One region of the Pseudoduganella sp. GW821-FHT12E03 genome, then DNA from elsewhere that is predicted to be linked to it. Evidence: predicted binding sites of a transcription regulator. Region 1 holds the regulator's gene; the other holds the start of a gene.
What was found. The regulator FNR, encoded in region 1, switches genes on or off when oxygen is low (the NO sensors DNR and NnrR bind a similar motif). The targets are predictions, from matches to a motif close to TTGATNNNNATCAA.

Region 1 (6,029 bases):
GCGTACCGCTGGTCCGGCGAAGTCATGGAACCTGCGGACGGCCCGGCCTACCTGGGCCGCAATCCGGCGGACGACGATAATGTGTATGTCATCACCGGCGACTCGGGCAATGGCATGACCCATTGCACCATCGGCGCCATGATCATCGCCGACCTCATCATGCGGCGCGACAATGCCTGGACCGATCTCTATGACCCGGCGCGCAAGGTGCTGCACGGCATGCAGGGATTCATGGCGGAACAAGCCAACACGCTGTCCTACTATGCCGAGTGGGCCACCGGCGGCGAAGTGGAGTCGGCGGCGGAAATCGCGCCGGGGCAGGGCGCCATCCTGCGGCAGGGCATGCACAAACTCGCGGTATACCGCGACGCGGAGGGCGGCTTGCATGCGCTCAATGCGCGCTGCACCCACCTGGGCTGTGTGGTGCACTGGAATGCGGGCGAGTGCAGCTGGGATTGTCCGTGCCACGGTTCGCGCTTTGACACCCGGGGAACGGTCTTGCACGGCCCCGCCGCGTCGGCGCTGGCGGCGGCCACCTTGCCCGACGCGGCAGGCTTGCCCCCGGCCGGTCCCGGCGATGCGGAGCATGCGCGGCGGTAAATCCGGTCGCCAAGCGATGTAACCCTGGAAACAAAATGTAATTGTTGCCGTGGCCAATAACAGTGCTGATTAAGATCAATCATCACATTGATTTTTCCGGAGGCACGCCGTGAGCTACAGCACCCTGACCCAGTATGCGGGCTTGACCAATTTTGAAATGAATACCGCGCCGCGCCTGCCCCTGTCGGTCTATTCGCCCGGCAATGGTGCGACGTCGGTGTTTGATTACGCGGCGCTGTACCAGGCGGATTACGCGGGCGCGGCCAGCCATGCCGTGTTCAGCTGGCAGGGCCAGGCCGGCGCCGTGTATTCCATCACGGCCGGCAGCTATCTCGATCCGAAACTGTTGCTGGTATTTGATGACATGGGCAAGGCGATTGCCGAGGATGACGGCGGCGGCGTCTTTGGCAGCGACCATGTCAGCTTTGTCGCGCCCTATACCGGCACGTATTACGTCGACGCGTCGTGGGTGCAGGGGAGCCGTGGCGGCGAGCAGAAAGTCACGCTGGGCATCCTGGAAGACCTTGGCAGCAGCAAGGTCGCGGTGACCGGCGGCACGCCGCGTAGTGAACAGCTCGACGGCACCGTGGGCGATGACGACATGTATGGCATGAGCGGCGATGATTCGCTGTATGGCGGCAAGGGCAATGATTTCCTGGATGGCGGCTGGGGCACGGATTCCTCGTATTACCTGGGCAACCGCAACGACTACACGGTGGCCAAGGATGGCGGCGGCTTCCGCGTGACCGATAAAGCCGGCGCGGAGGGCAGTGATTTGCTGGTCAACGTGGAACGGCTCGATTTCGGCGACGTCGATCTGGCGCTCGATATCGATGGCGCCGGCGGCCAGGCATACCGGCTGTACCAGGCCGCCTTTAACCGCACCCCGGACAAGTCCGGGCTGGGGTACTGGATTGCCCAGCTGGACCGTGGCGCCAGCCTGACCGACGTGTCGCAAGCCTTCGTGAACTCGGCCGAGTTCACCGGGCGCTATGGCGCGAACGCGACCAATGCCAGCATCGTCAGCAACCTGTACTGGAATGTGCTGCACCGTGCACCCGAACAGGCCGGCTTTGACTACTGGGTCGATGTGCTCAACGGCCACCGCGATTCACTTGCCAATGTGCTGGCCAATTTCAGCGAGAGCAAGGAAAACTATGCGAACCTGGTCGGGGTCATGAGCAATGGCGTGGAATTCCAGCCATGGGGGTGAGGTAGCGTGAAATAACAAGGCCGGCATATGCCGGCCTTTGTTGTTAGTGGAGCGGGCGGTTGCGCAGCCAGTCCGTGCTCCAGCCGGTCTGGGTTTGCTCGCCAGAAAAGTCATAGACGCAAAACACGCGTTCATCGAACGCGGCCACCAGGACAAAATCACTGCCTTCGAAATCAGGTTGCGTCATCAGGTTCAAATACGCTTCGTCTGCCATTGCCAGATCCGACGTCGTGGTTTCCGTCCACGCCAGGCGTTCGCCGGTCATGGTGCGGACATAGATATGAAAATGTTCTTGTTGCTGCATAGCTATTCACCAGTTTTAAGGAGGGCAGTCCTCCATCCTAAGCGTTCTTGGACGCGGCGAAAAGGCCCGATTCAATCGTGCGCCGGTCTTTTTTGCAGAATAGTGCGGTTTTTCAGTATTTTGTGGAAATTGATGTACGTTACTCGGGTGAATAGATTCAAGGCCATTAATAATGTGGTTTCGGAAAGGTTATGCCATTGACTATTTGCCGTGGGAATTAGCATATTTGAAATAATTCTATGGGGCATACGGTCCGCTTCGTACAATGCGAAGATTGCTCCAATTCAAATCACTGTATGGATCCGATGCACCCTTCCCACGTCAAACCAGCGCCGGTCGGTTTCTGGCAAGCGTTCGCCTTTTGGCTGAAGCTGGGTTTGATCAGTTTCGGCGGCCCGGCCGGGCAAATCGCCATCATGCACCAGGAACTGGTGGAAAACCGCCGCTGGATTTCCGAACGGCGTTTCCTGCATGCGCTCAATTACTGCATGGTGCTACCGGGACCGGAAGCGCAGCAGCTGGCCACCTACATCGGCTGGCTGATGCACCGCACCTGGGGCGGCGTCGTGGCGGGCGGGCTGTTCGTCCTGCCATCGCTGCTGATCCTGATCGTGTTGTCGTGGATTTATATCGCGTTTGGCGACGTGTCCGTGGTGGCGGGGCTGTTTTATGGCATCAAGCCCGCCGTCACCGCCATCGTGGTGCAGGCGGCGCACCGCATCGGGTCGCGCGCGCTGAAAAACAATGCGTTATGGGCGATTGCCGCCGCCTCGTTCATTGCGATTTTCGCCTTCGATGTGCCATTCCCGCTGATTGTCCTGGCGGCCGCGCTGACGGGATACATCGGCGGCCGCATGGCGCCCGCCACGTTTGCCATTGGCGGCGGCGGCGGCCATGGCGGCGCCGAGGCGTCGTATGGCGCGGCGCTGATCGACGACACCACGCCGCCGCCGGCCCATGCGCGCTTCCGCTGGCGCAAGCTGGCGCTCATCGTTGTGGCCGGCGCGGCGCTGTGGACCTTGCCGATGGGCGCGCTGACCGCGCTCTTTGGCTGGCACCACACGCTGACGCAAATGAGCTGGTTTTTCACCAAGGCGGCCCTGCTGACCTTTGGCGGCGCTTATGCGGTGCTGCCGTATGTCTACCAGGGCGCGGTCGAACACTATGGCTGGCTGACGCCGCGCCAGATGATCGACGGGCTGGCGCTGGGTGAAACCACGCCGGGGCCGCTGATCATGGTGGTGGCGTTCGTCGGGTTTGTCGGCGGCTATGTCAAGGCCGTGTTCGGGCCGGACGCGCAATTCCTGGCGGGGGCAACGGCCGCCGCGCTCGTCACGTGGTTCACCTTCCTGCCCTCGTTCCTGTTCATCCTGGCCGGCGGCCCGCTGGTGGAGTCGACCCATGGCGACATTAAGTTCACGGCGCCGCTGACCGCCATTACCGCCGCCGTGGTCGGGGTGATCCTGAACCTGGCGCTGTTTTTCGGCTACCACGTGTTGTGGCCGGAGGGGTTCCATGGGCGCTTCGACCCGTGGTCGGCCGTGATTGCCGCCGGGGCCGCGGTGGCGCTGCTGCGCTACAAGCGCAATGTGATCCACGTGATTGCGGCCTGCGCGGTGGCGGGACTGGGCGTGAAACTGGCGCTGGGTTAAGCCAGCGCCATGCCAAGGCGGCAAGGCCTTGTCACGGATCCCCTACATTAACTCATGGCAATGCCCGATACCGTGACAGCGCCGGGAGCGCGATACTGGTGTTCATCGAGGACGTGCAACGCACACCGAACAGGAGCAGCCCATGAATACCGTGATTCCCATCGCCGCCGCCAACGCCAGCACGGTGGCGCCAGCCGCCAAATCGGGCAAGGTCAATTGCACGCTGTGCAGCTTTAACCGCTTTTGCCTGCCGCAAGGCCTGGCCGACAGCGACGTGGCGCGCCTGGACCAGATTATCGCCCGCCGCCGCCGTCTGGCGCGCGACGAGCAATTGTTCAGCATGGGGGCCTCGTTCGGCAGCCTGTTTGCGGTGCGCCTGGGCCACTTCAAGACGGCGCAAGTCAATATCCACGGTGAGCAGCAGGTGACGGGCTTCCACATGGCGGGCGACTTGCTGGGGATGGATGCGATCGGTTCGGGCTTGCACAACTGCAGCGCCACCGCGCTGGAAGACAGTGAGGTCTGCGAAATCCCGTTTAACCGCTTGCAGGAACTGGCGATGCAGACGCCGTCGCTGATGCAGCAATTCCACCGCGTGCTGGGCCGTGAAATCCAGCGCGAACAGGCGATCATGCTATTCCGCGGCAGTATGCGCGCCGACCAGCGCATGGCGCTGTTCCTGCTGAACATGGGCGCGCGTTACGCGGCGCGCGGCTATTCCTCCGCCAGCTACCAGTTGCGCATGTCGCGCGAAGATATCGGCGGCTACCTGGGGCTGACGATCGAAAGCGTCAGCCGCCTGCTGGCCCGTTTCCGCAAGCAGGGCTGGATCAAGCTCGACAACCGCGATATCCGGCTCCATGACCGCGACAGCCTGGAAGCCCTGTCGACCGGACGGGAACCCGGCGCGGACAGCACCATTGCCGCCGAGGCGTGCGCCGCCTGAAGGGTTGTCATGCACGTTGAATGCCTCATGCCGGCGCCCCCGGACCCGGCGGACTGCTCCCAATGCGCGATGGGCAACCTGTGCCTGGCCGGCGGGTTGCGGCCCGGCGAGTTGGCGCAACTGGAAACCATCGTGGGCGGACGGCGCACGCTGATGCGGGGCGAATACCTGCACCGCGCGGGCGACGCTTTCGTCAAGCTGTACGCCATCCGCAGCGGCCACCTGAAAACGCTGCGCCATGCGCACGGCAATTGCCAGCTCACGGGTTTTCCCATGGAGGGCGAGTTGCTGGGGCTCGATGCGATCGCCGACGGCTGTCATGACACCGACGCGGTGGCGCTCGAAACCTGCGAAATCTGTGAAATTCCGTTTGACCGGTTGCGTGAATTGCTGGTGGCGGTGCCTGCGTTGATGGACCAGTTCCACCGTGCGCTGAGCCGTGAAATCCAGCGCCAGCAGGCCTCCCTGTTCCTGATGGGGAATGCGCGCGCCGAGCAGCGCCTGGCGCTGTTCCTGGTTGGATTGCGGGCGCGCTATGCGGCGCGCGGCGCGCCGTCCACGCAAATCCAGCTGCGCATGTCGCGCGATGAAATCGGAGCCTACCTGGGCTTGACGATGGAATGCGTGTGCCGCTTGCTGGCGCGCTTCCGCAAAGCGGGATGGATCACGCTGACGGGCCGCCACCTGACCATCGTGGACGGGCCGCGGCTGGCGGCGCTGGCAGAGGGCGTTTGCCAGGAACCACTGGTGTAGCGCCACTTAACCCGGCGTGCCTTCCCGTGCTATTCTGCGCGAAAAGGTCACGTGCCGGGTTGGCGACAAGGGGAGTGGGTTGGATAATTTTGTGATGGAAGGCCGCAACCTGGAATGGCTGCTGGCCGCCGCCAGCGATGCCATGCTGATTGCAGACCACGGCGGCCACATCGTGCTGGCCAATCCCGCGTTGTGCAACCTGTTTGGCTATGAAGCCGGGGCATTGCAGGGGCAACCGGTGGAAACGCTGGTGCCGGCCCGCTTGCGCGCGGCGCACGCCGGCTTGCGCCACGGGTTCAGCGCGCATCCGCGCCCGCGCGCCATGGGTGCGGGGGCTGAATTGTCCGGCGTGCACCGCGACGGCCGCGAATTCCCGGTCGAGGTCAGCCTGTCTCCGCTGAGCGCGGACCCGCCGCTGGTGCTGGCCATCGTGCACGACATCACGGCCCGCAAACAGGCCGAAGCCGCCTTGCAGGAAAGCGAAGCGCGCATGCGCGCGGTGTTCGATTCAGTGGCCGACGCCATCATTACCATTGATGAGCATGGCGTCATGGAGCGCCT
Region 2 (6,029 bases), on a different contig from region 1:
GTTTCAGCGCGGTCGCCGACAGCCATGGATAGCCGGGCATGTTCGATTCCGGCACCACGTCGCGCGGATTGACCAGGTGGGTGCGGTGCCATTCATCGCTGTAACGGCCGCCCACGCGGGCCAGGTCCGGGCCGGTGCGTTTCGAGCCCCACTGGAACGGGCGGTCATACACGAATTCACCGGCCACCGAATAATGGCCATAACGCTCGGTCTCGGCGCGGAACGGGCGGATCATTTGCGAGTGGCAGCCGTAGCAGCCTTCGCGCACATACACGTCGCGCCCGGCCAGGCGCAGCGGGCTGTATGGCTTGATGCCCGCCACCGGTTCCGTGGTGGATTTCTGGAAGAACAACGGGATGATTTCCACCGCCCCGCCCACCGATACCACCAGCACCACCAGCACGATCAGCAGCCAGGGATTTTTCTCGATCCATTCATGGGAAAATTTCATTTGGCTCTCCTCAGGCAGCTTTTAATTCGGGAATGCGAGCTTCCGGCGTCTTCTGGCCGCGCAGTGTCATCCACGTGTTGTAGGCCATTACGCACATGCCGCTCAGGTACAGCACACCACCCAGGACACGCACCACGTAGTACGGATAGGTTGCCTTCACGCTTTCCACGAAGGTGTAGGTCAGGGTGCCGTCCGGGTTCACCGCGCGCCACATCAGACCTTGCATCACGCCGGCAATCCACATCGCGGCGATGTACAGCACGATGCCGATGGTGGCGACCCAGAAGTGCAGGTCCACCAGTTGCGTACTCCACATTTCCTTGCGGCCCGCCAGGCGCGGCAACAGGTAGTAGATCGACCCCATGGTGATGAAACCGACCCAGCCCAGCGCGCCGCCGTGGACGTGGGCGATGCCCCAGTCGGTGTAGTGCGACAGCGCATTGACGGTCTTGATCGACATCATCGGGCCCTCGAACGTGGCCATGCCGTAGAACGACAGCGAGACGATCATGAATTTCAGGATCGGGTCGGTGCGCAGCTTGTGCCAGGCGCCCGACAGGGTCATCATGCCGTTGATCATGCCGCCCCACGATGGCGCCAGCAGGATCAGGGAAAACACCATGCCCAGCGACTGGGTCCAGTCCGGCAGCGCGGTGTAATGCAGGTGGTGCGGACCGGCCCACATATAGGTGAAAATCAGCGCCCAGAAGTGCACGATCGACAGGCGGTACGAATACACCGGGCGGTTGGCCTGCTTCGGAATGAAGTAGTACACCATGCCCAGGTAGCCGGCGGTCAGGATGAAGCCCACCGCATTGTGGCCATACCACCACTGGATCATCGCGTCCTGCACGCCGGTGTAGAACGAATACGATTTCCACAGGGTGGCCGGCATGCTCATGCCGTTCACCACGTGCAGCAGGGTCACCGCCAGGATAAAGCCGCCGAAGAACCAGTTGGCGACATAGATGTGCTTGACCTTGCGCTTGATGAGCGTACCGAAGAACACGATGGTGTAGGCGACCCACACCACGGCGATCAGCAGGGTGACCGGCCATTCCAGTTCCGCGTATTCCTTGCCGCGCGTGAGACCGGCCGGCAGGGTGATGGCGGCGGCCACGATGACCGCTTGCCAGCCCCAGAACGTGAAGGCGGCCAGCTTGTCCGAGAACAGCCGGACCTGGCACGTGCGCTGCACCACGTAATACGATGTGGCAAACAGGCCGGAGACGCCGAATGCGAAGATGACGGCATTGGTATGCAAAGGCCGCAGGCGACCGTAGGTCAGCCAGGGAATGTCAAAATTCAGCGCGGGCCATGCCAGCTGGGCGGCAATGATGACGCCGACCAGCATGCCGACCACGCCCCACAAGACAGTCGCGACGGCGAACTGCTTGACGACCCGGTAATTATAGTTTTCCACTTTGGTGTTCTCCCGTAGAACGCTTTGATGATGTAGGTCAAAGGTTACGGGGAGGGGCGGTAAAAAACTTTGATGTGGATCAAAATTGCCCGAATGGATTTCGTTTAGCGCGGCGGCGTTACGTCCGCCCGATCGTCATCCTGCAAGACGCGCAAACCCGGTCCCACCAGGTCGTCGAACTGCCCGCCGTCGGACGCTTTGAAGAATAGCCAGATCGCGCCAAACACCAGCGCGACGCTCAACGGCACCAGCAAATACAAAGCTTCCATGATTATGCCTTTCGCAACCGCATGGCATTGATGACCACCACGGCGGAACTGAGCGCCATGCCGACGCCGGACAGCCAGGGATTGAGGAGACCAAAGGCGGCGGCCGGTATCGCGGTGGCGTTGTACAGCATGGCCCAGGCCAGGTTTTGCCGGATCACGCCCATAGCGCGCCGGGCGCTGTGCGCGCTGTCCGCCACCGCATGCAACTGGCCGTTCAACAACACCGCGTCGGCATGGGCCTGCGCCAGCGCCGCGCCGCTGCCCATGGCAAAGGACACGTCGGCGCTGCCCAGCACGGCCGCATCGTTGATGCCGTCGCCCACCATGGCAACCACCGCGCCGTCCTGCTGCAAGCGCTGCACAACCTCGACTTTTTGATGCGGCAGGCAATCGCCCTGCACCATCGCAATGCCCAGTTGCCGCGCCACTTGCCGCGCCAGGGCATCGCGGTCGCCGCTCAGCAGCACCACCTGCTTGCCGTGCGCGCGGAAATAATCGACCGTCTGTCTGGCATCGGCGCGCAGCGCGTCGCTGATGTAAAAACAGGCCAGCCAAGCGTTGTCGGCGCCGAGGTAGACAGCGCCCATGCTGTCGCCGGACCATGCCGGGCCGCTCCCCTGCTCCGCGTCTTGCTTTGCTCCCGACTGCGCGCCCTTCTCCGGTCCGGCAATCGCCGCCACGAAGGCGGCATTGCCCAGGCGGTAACGCTGGCCGCAAATCGATCCTTCCAGGCCCTGGCCCGCGGTTTCCCGCACGTCCATCGCCGTCCATCGCGCGGCAATGCCGCCTTCCGCCGCAGCGGCCAGGATGGCGCGGGCGATCGGGTGCGCGCTGTGCGTTTCCAGCGCGGCGGCGATCTGCAGCGCGGCGCGGCAGTCGGGGCCTGCGCCCGGACCCAGCCGCGCCACGTGGCGCACGGCGGGTTTGCCTTCGGTCAGCGTGCCGGTCTTGTCAAACACGATATGGGTGGCGCGGTGCAGGGTTTCAAGCACGTGTGGCTGCACCACCAGGATGCCTTGCGCCAGCAGGCGGTCGGTGGCGGCCGCCAGCGCCGATGGCGTGGCCAGCGACAGCGCGCACGGGCACGACACCACCAGCACGGCAATCGCGACCGGCCAGGCGCGGGCCGGGTCCATCCAGTGCCACCACAGCCATGCCGCCGTGGCCAGCAACAACAGCGCCGCCACGAACCACGATGCGGTGCGGTCGGCCCACAGGGCGATGGCAGGCTTGGCGCTGCCGGCTTTTTCCACCAGCTTCAGCAAGCCTGCCAGGGTGCTGTCGCCGGCCGCCCGCGTCACGCGCAACAGCACGGCGTGGCCGGCATTGATGGCGCCACCCGGAACACTGGCGCCGGCGGCAACGGTTTGCGGCGCGCTCTCGCCCGTCAGCAGCGACAGATCAACCGAGGTGGTTCCTTCGACAAGATCGCCATCGGCGGCAAAGGTTTCGCCGGGTCTCACGGCAATGATGTCACCCGCCTTCAGCACCGCCGCATCGACCACGGTGGCGCCGCGCGCGGCAGGCCAGCCGGCCAGCAGCGATGCCGACGCGGGCAAGCCATGCTGCAGGCGTTCCAGCGCGGAAGCGGCCTTGCGCCGCGCCGCCAGTTCCAGCCAGCGGCTGCACAGCAGCAGGAAAATAAACATCGTGACCGAGTCGTAATACACGTCGCCGTGGCCGCGCCAGGTGGCGGTCACGCTGGCGCCAAAGGCGGCGGCGATTCCCAGCGCCACCGGCACATCCATCCCCAGGGCGCGGGCGCGCAGGCTGGTCCAGGCGCCACGGAAGAAAGGCGTGGCGGAATAGCAGACCGCGGGCAAGGTCAACAGCAGGCTGGCCCATTGCATCAAGGCCGCCATGCCCGCATCGAGCGTCCCTTGGTTGACCGCGTCATCGGCCAGGTAAGCCGGCGCCACATACATCATGACCTGCATCATCGACAGGCAGGCCACGAACAGGCGGCGGCCCAGCGCGCGGCCCGATTGCTGCAACTGGTGGCTGTGGCGGGCCGCGTCATACGGCCATGCCGGATAACCGATCGCATGCAGTGCGCGCAGCACGTCCGCCGCTTCGCATCCATCCTTGCGCCAGCGCACGCACAGGCGGCCCGTCGCCACATTCATCTCCGCACCGGCCACGCCCGGCAAGCGCAGTAAACTGCGCTCGATCAGCCACACGCACGCGGCGCAGCGGATGCCTTCGACCAGCAGCACGGCCTGGCAATCGGTGGCATCGAACGCAAAACGGGGATCGTCGTTGCGGTACAGCGCCAATTCTGGTGGCAGCGCATCGGCGCCCGCCGCCGTGGCGGCATAGCCGTCGCGCGTGGCATACCACGACGATTGGCCGGCATCGACGATGGCTTGCGCCACGGCGGCGCAACCGGGGCAACACATGGTGCGCTCCGCGCCATCGATGGCAACTTGCCATTGGGAAGGCATTGCCGCCGGCAACCCGCAATGGAAACAGCTGGCGCCCTGGCGCCGGGCCGCATCCGGGACAGCCGCGCCGCCTTCCCGCGCGCGCGCAATGCGCCGTGCCGCGCCCCTGCCAAAAGCCGTTTCGAATGCGGCGTCCATCACACACCTCCGATACACAACACATCCGCCCACCCGTGCAGCGCCGGCATGCCGGGAATGAGCACGCCCGCCAGCCGCAGCAGGCCCAGCACGCCAAACATCATCACCAGCACGCCGCAAGCGATGCGCACCGCGCGCCGCTGCAGGAAGCGGCGCAGCGCCAGGCCCGCCAGGCCCGCCGCAAACAGCAGCGGCATCGTACCCAGGCCGAAGGCCAGCATGATGGCCGCGCCCTTGAAGCCATCGCCACTGAGCATGGCGGTCGCCAGCATGCTGTACACCAGCCCGCACGGCAGCCAGCCCCACAGCGCGCCCGCCGCCAGCGCCTTGGCCGGCGTATCCATTGGCAGCAGGGGACGCAGCAGCGGCTGCACGCGGCGCCAGACATGCTGGCCAAGCCGCTCGACATGGGCCAGTCCCTGCCACGCATTCATCAGATATAACCCCGCCGCGACCAGCATCAGGTTGGCCAGCGCCAGCGCGGCGCTTTGCAGCGGCGCGGCCGCCGCCAGTCCCAACACGCCTTCCGTGAGGCCGCCCGCCACGGCGCCCGCCATCATGTAGCTGGCGATCCGGCCCGCGTTGAAGCTGGCGATGCGCAGCAGGCGGGCCAGCATGGCATATGCCGCCAGCGCGGCGCTGGCAGTGGTAGCGATGGCGGCGCCGTCACGGGGTGCATGGAATACCAACGGCGCCACCGTCTCACCGGAGGGTGGCCGTGCCGCCGCGCCACCCAAGGTGGCGGCGATCCCGCCGCACATGCCCACGCAGTGAACGCTGGCGGCCAGGCCGGCGGCAAAGAAGGGCAGCAGGTTCATCGCATCAATCCCTCAAGTCAACCCGTCAAATGGTGCGGGAAAAGCGCAGCGGCTGGACCTCGGCGGTTTCCTGCACGGCGCGCGGCAAGCCCAGGTAGCGGTCGAACACCATGCAGATATTGCGGATCAGCAGGCGGCCCTTCAGGGTCACGGAAAGCCACGCGCCGTCATATGCCACCAGGCCATCGGCTTCCAGCGCCTGCAACTGCGCCAGCTCCTTGGCAAAGTAGTGATCGAAGCGGATCGGATACGCCTGTTCCAGCGACGCCACCGCCAGTTCGAAATTGCACATCAATTGCTGGATCACGTGGCGGCGCAGCAAGTCGTCGGTATCGAGGCGGATGCCGCGCGCCACCGGCAGGCGGCCCAGTTCCAGCTGTTCGTAATAGGCGTCCAGCGTCTTTTCATTCTGGCTGTAGGTATTGCCGACCGAGCTGATGGCCGACACGCCCAGCGCCACCAGGTCGGCGTCGGCATGCGTCGAGT

Region 2: ccoN (cytochrome-c oxidase, cbb3-type subunit I) is a predicted target of FNR. The motif match lies at 1,944-1,957, and genes of this name have one in related genera.

Annotation. Positions count from the first base shown of each region.
Region 1 covers NZ_JBXAQJ010000002.1:825,877-831,905, forward strand. Annotated here, with positions in the region: gene AC1RRC_RS07305 (FAD-dependent oxidoreductase) at 1-600, shown strand, start outside; gene AC1RRC_RS07310 (DUF4214 domain-containing protein) at 710-1,813, shown strand; gene AC1RRC_RS07315 (hypothetical protein) at 1,857-2,117, opposite strand; gene chrA (chromate efflux transporter) at 2,423-3,769, shown strand; gene fnr (fumarate/nitrate reduction transcriptional regulator Fnr) at 3,912-4,715, shown strand; gene AC1RRC_RS07330 (helix-turn-helix domain-containing protein) at 4,743-5,468, shown strand; gene AC1RRC_RS07335 (sensor histidine kinase) at 5,548-6,029, shown strand, end outside.
Region 2 covers NZ_JBXAQJ010000004.1:555,512-561,540, reverse strand. Annotated here, with positions in the region: gene ccoO (cytochrome-c oxidase, cbb3-type subunit II) at 1-451, opposite strand, end outside; gene ccoN (cytochrome-c oxidase, cbb3-type subunit I) at 462-1,874, opposite strand; gene ccoS (cbb3-type cytochrome oxidase assembly protein CcoS) at 1,979-2,143, opposite strand; gene AC1RRC_RS13370 (heavy metal translocating P-type ATPase) at 2,146-4,725, opposite strand; gene AC1RRC_RS13365 (sulfite exporter TauE/SafE family protein) at 4,725-5,543, opposite strand; gene hemN (oxygen-independent coproporphyrinogen III oxidase) at 5,569-6,029, opposite strand, start outside.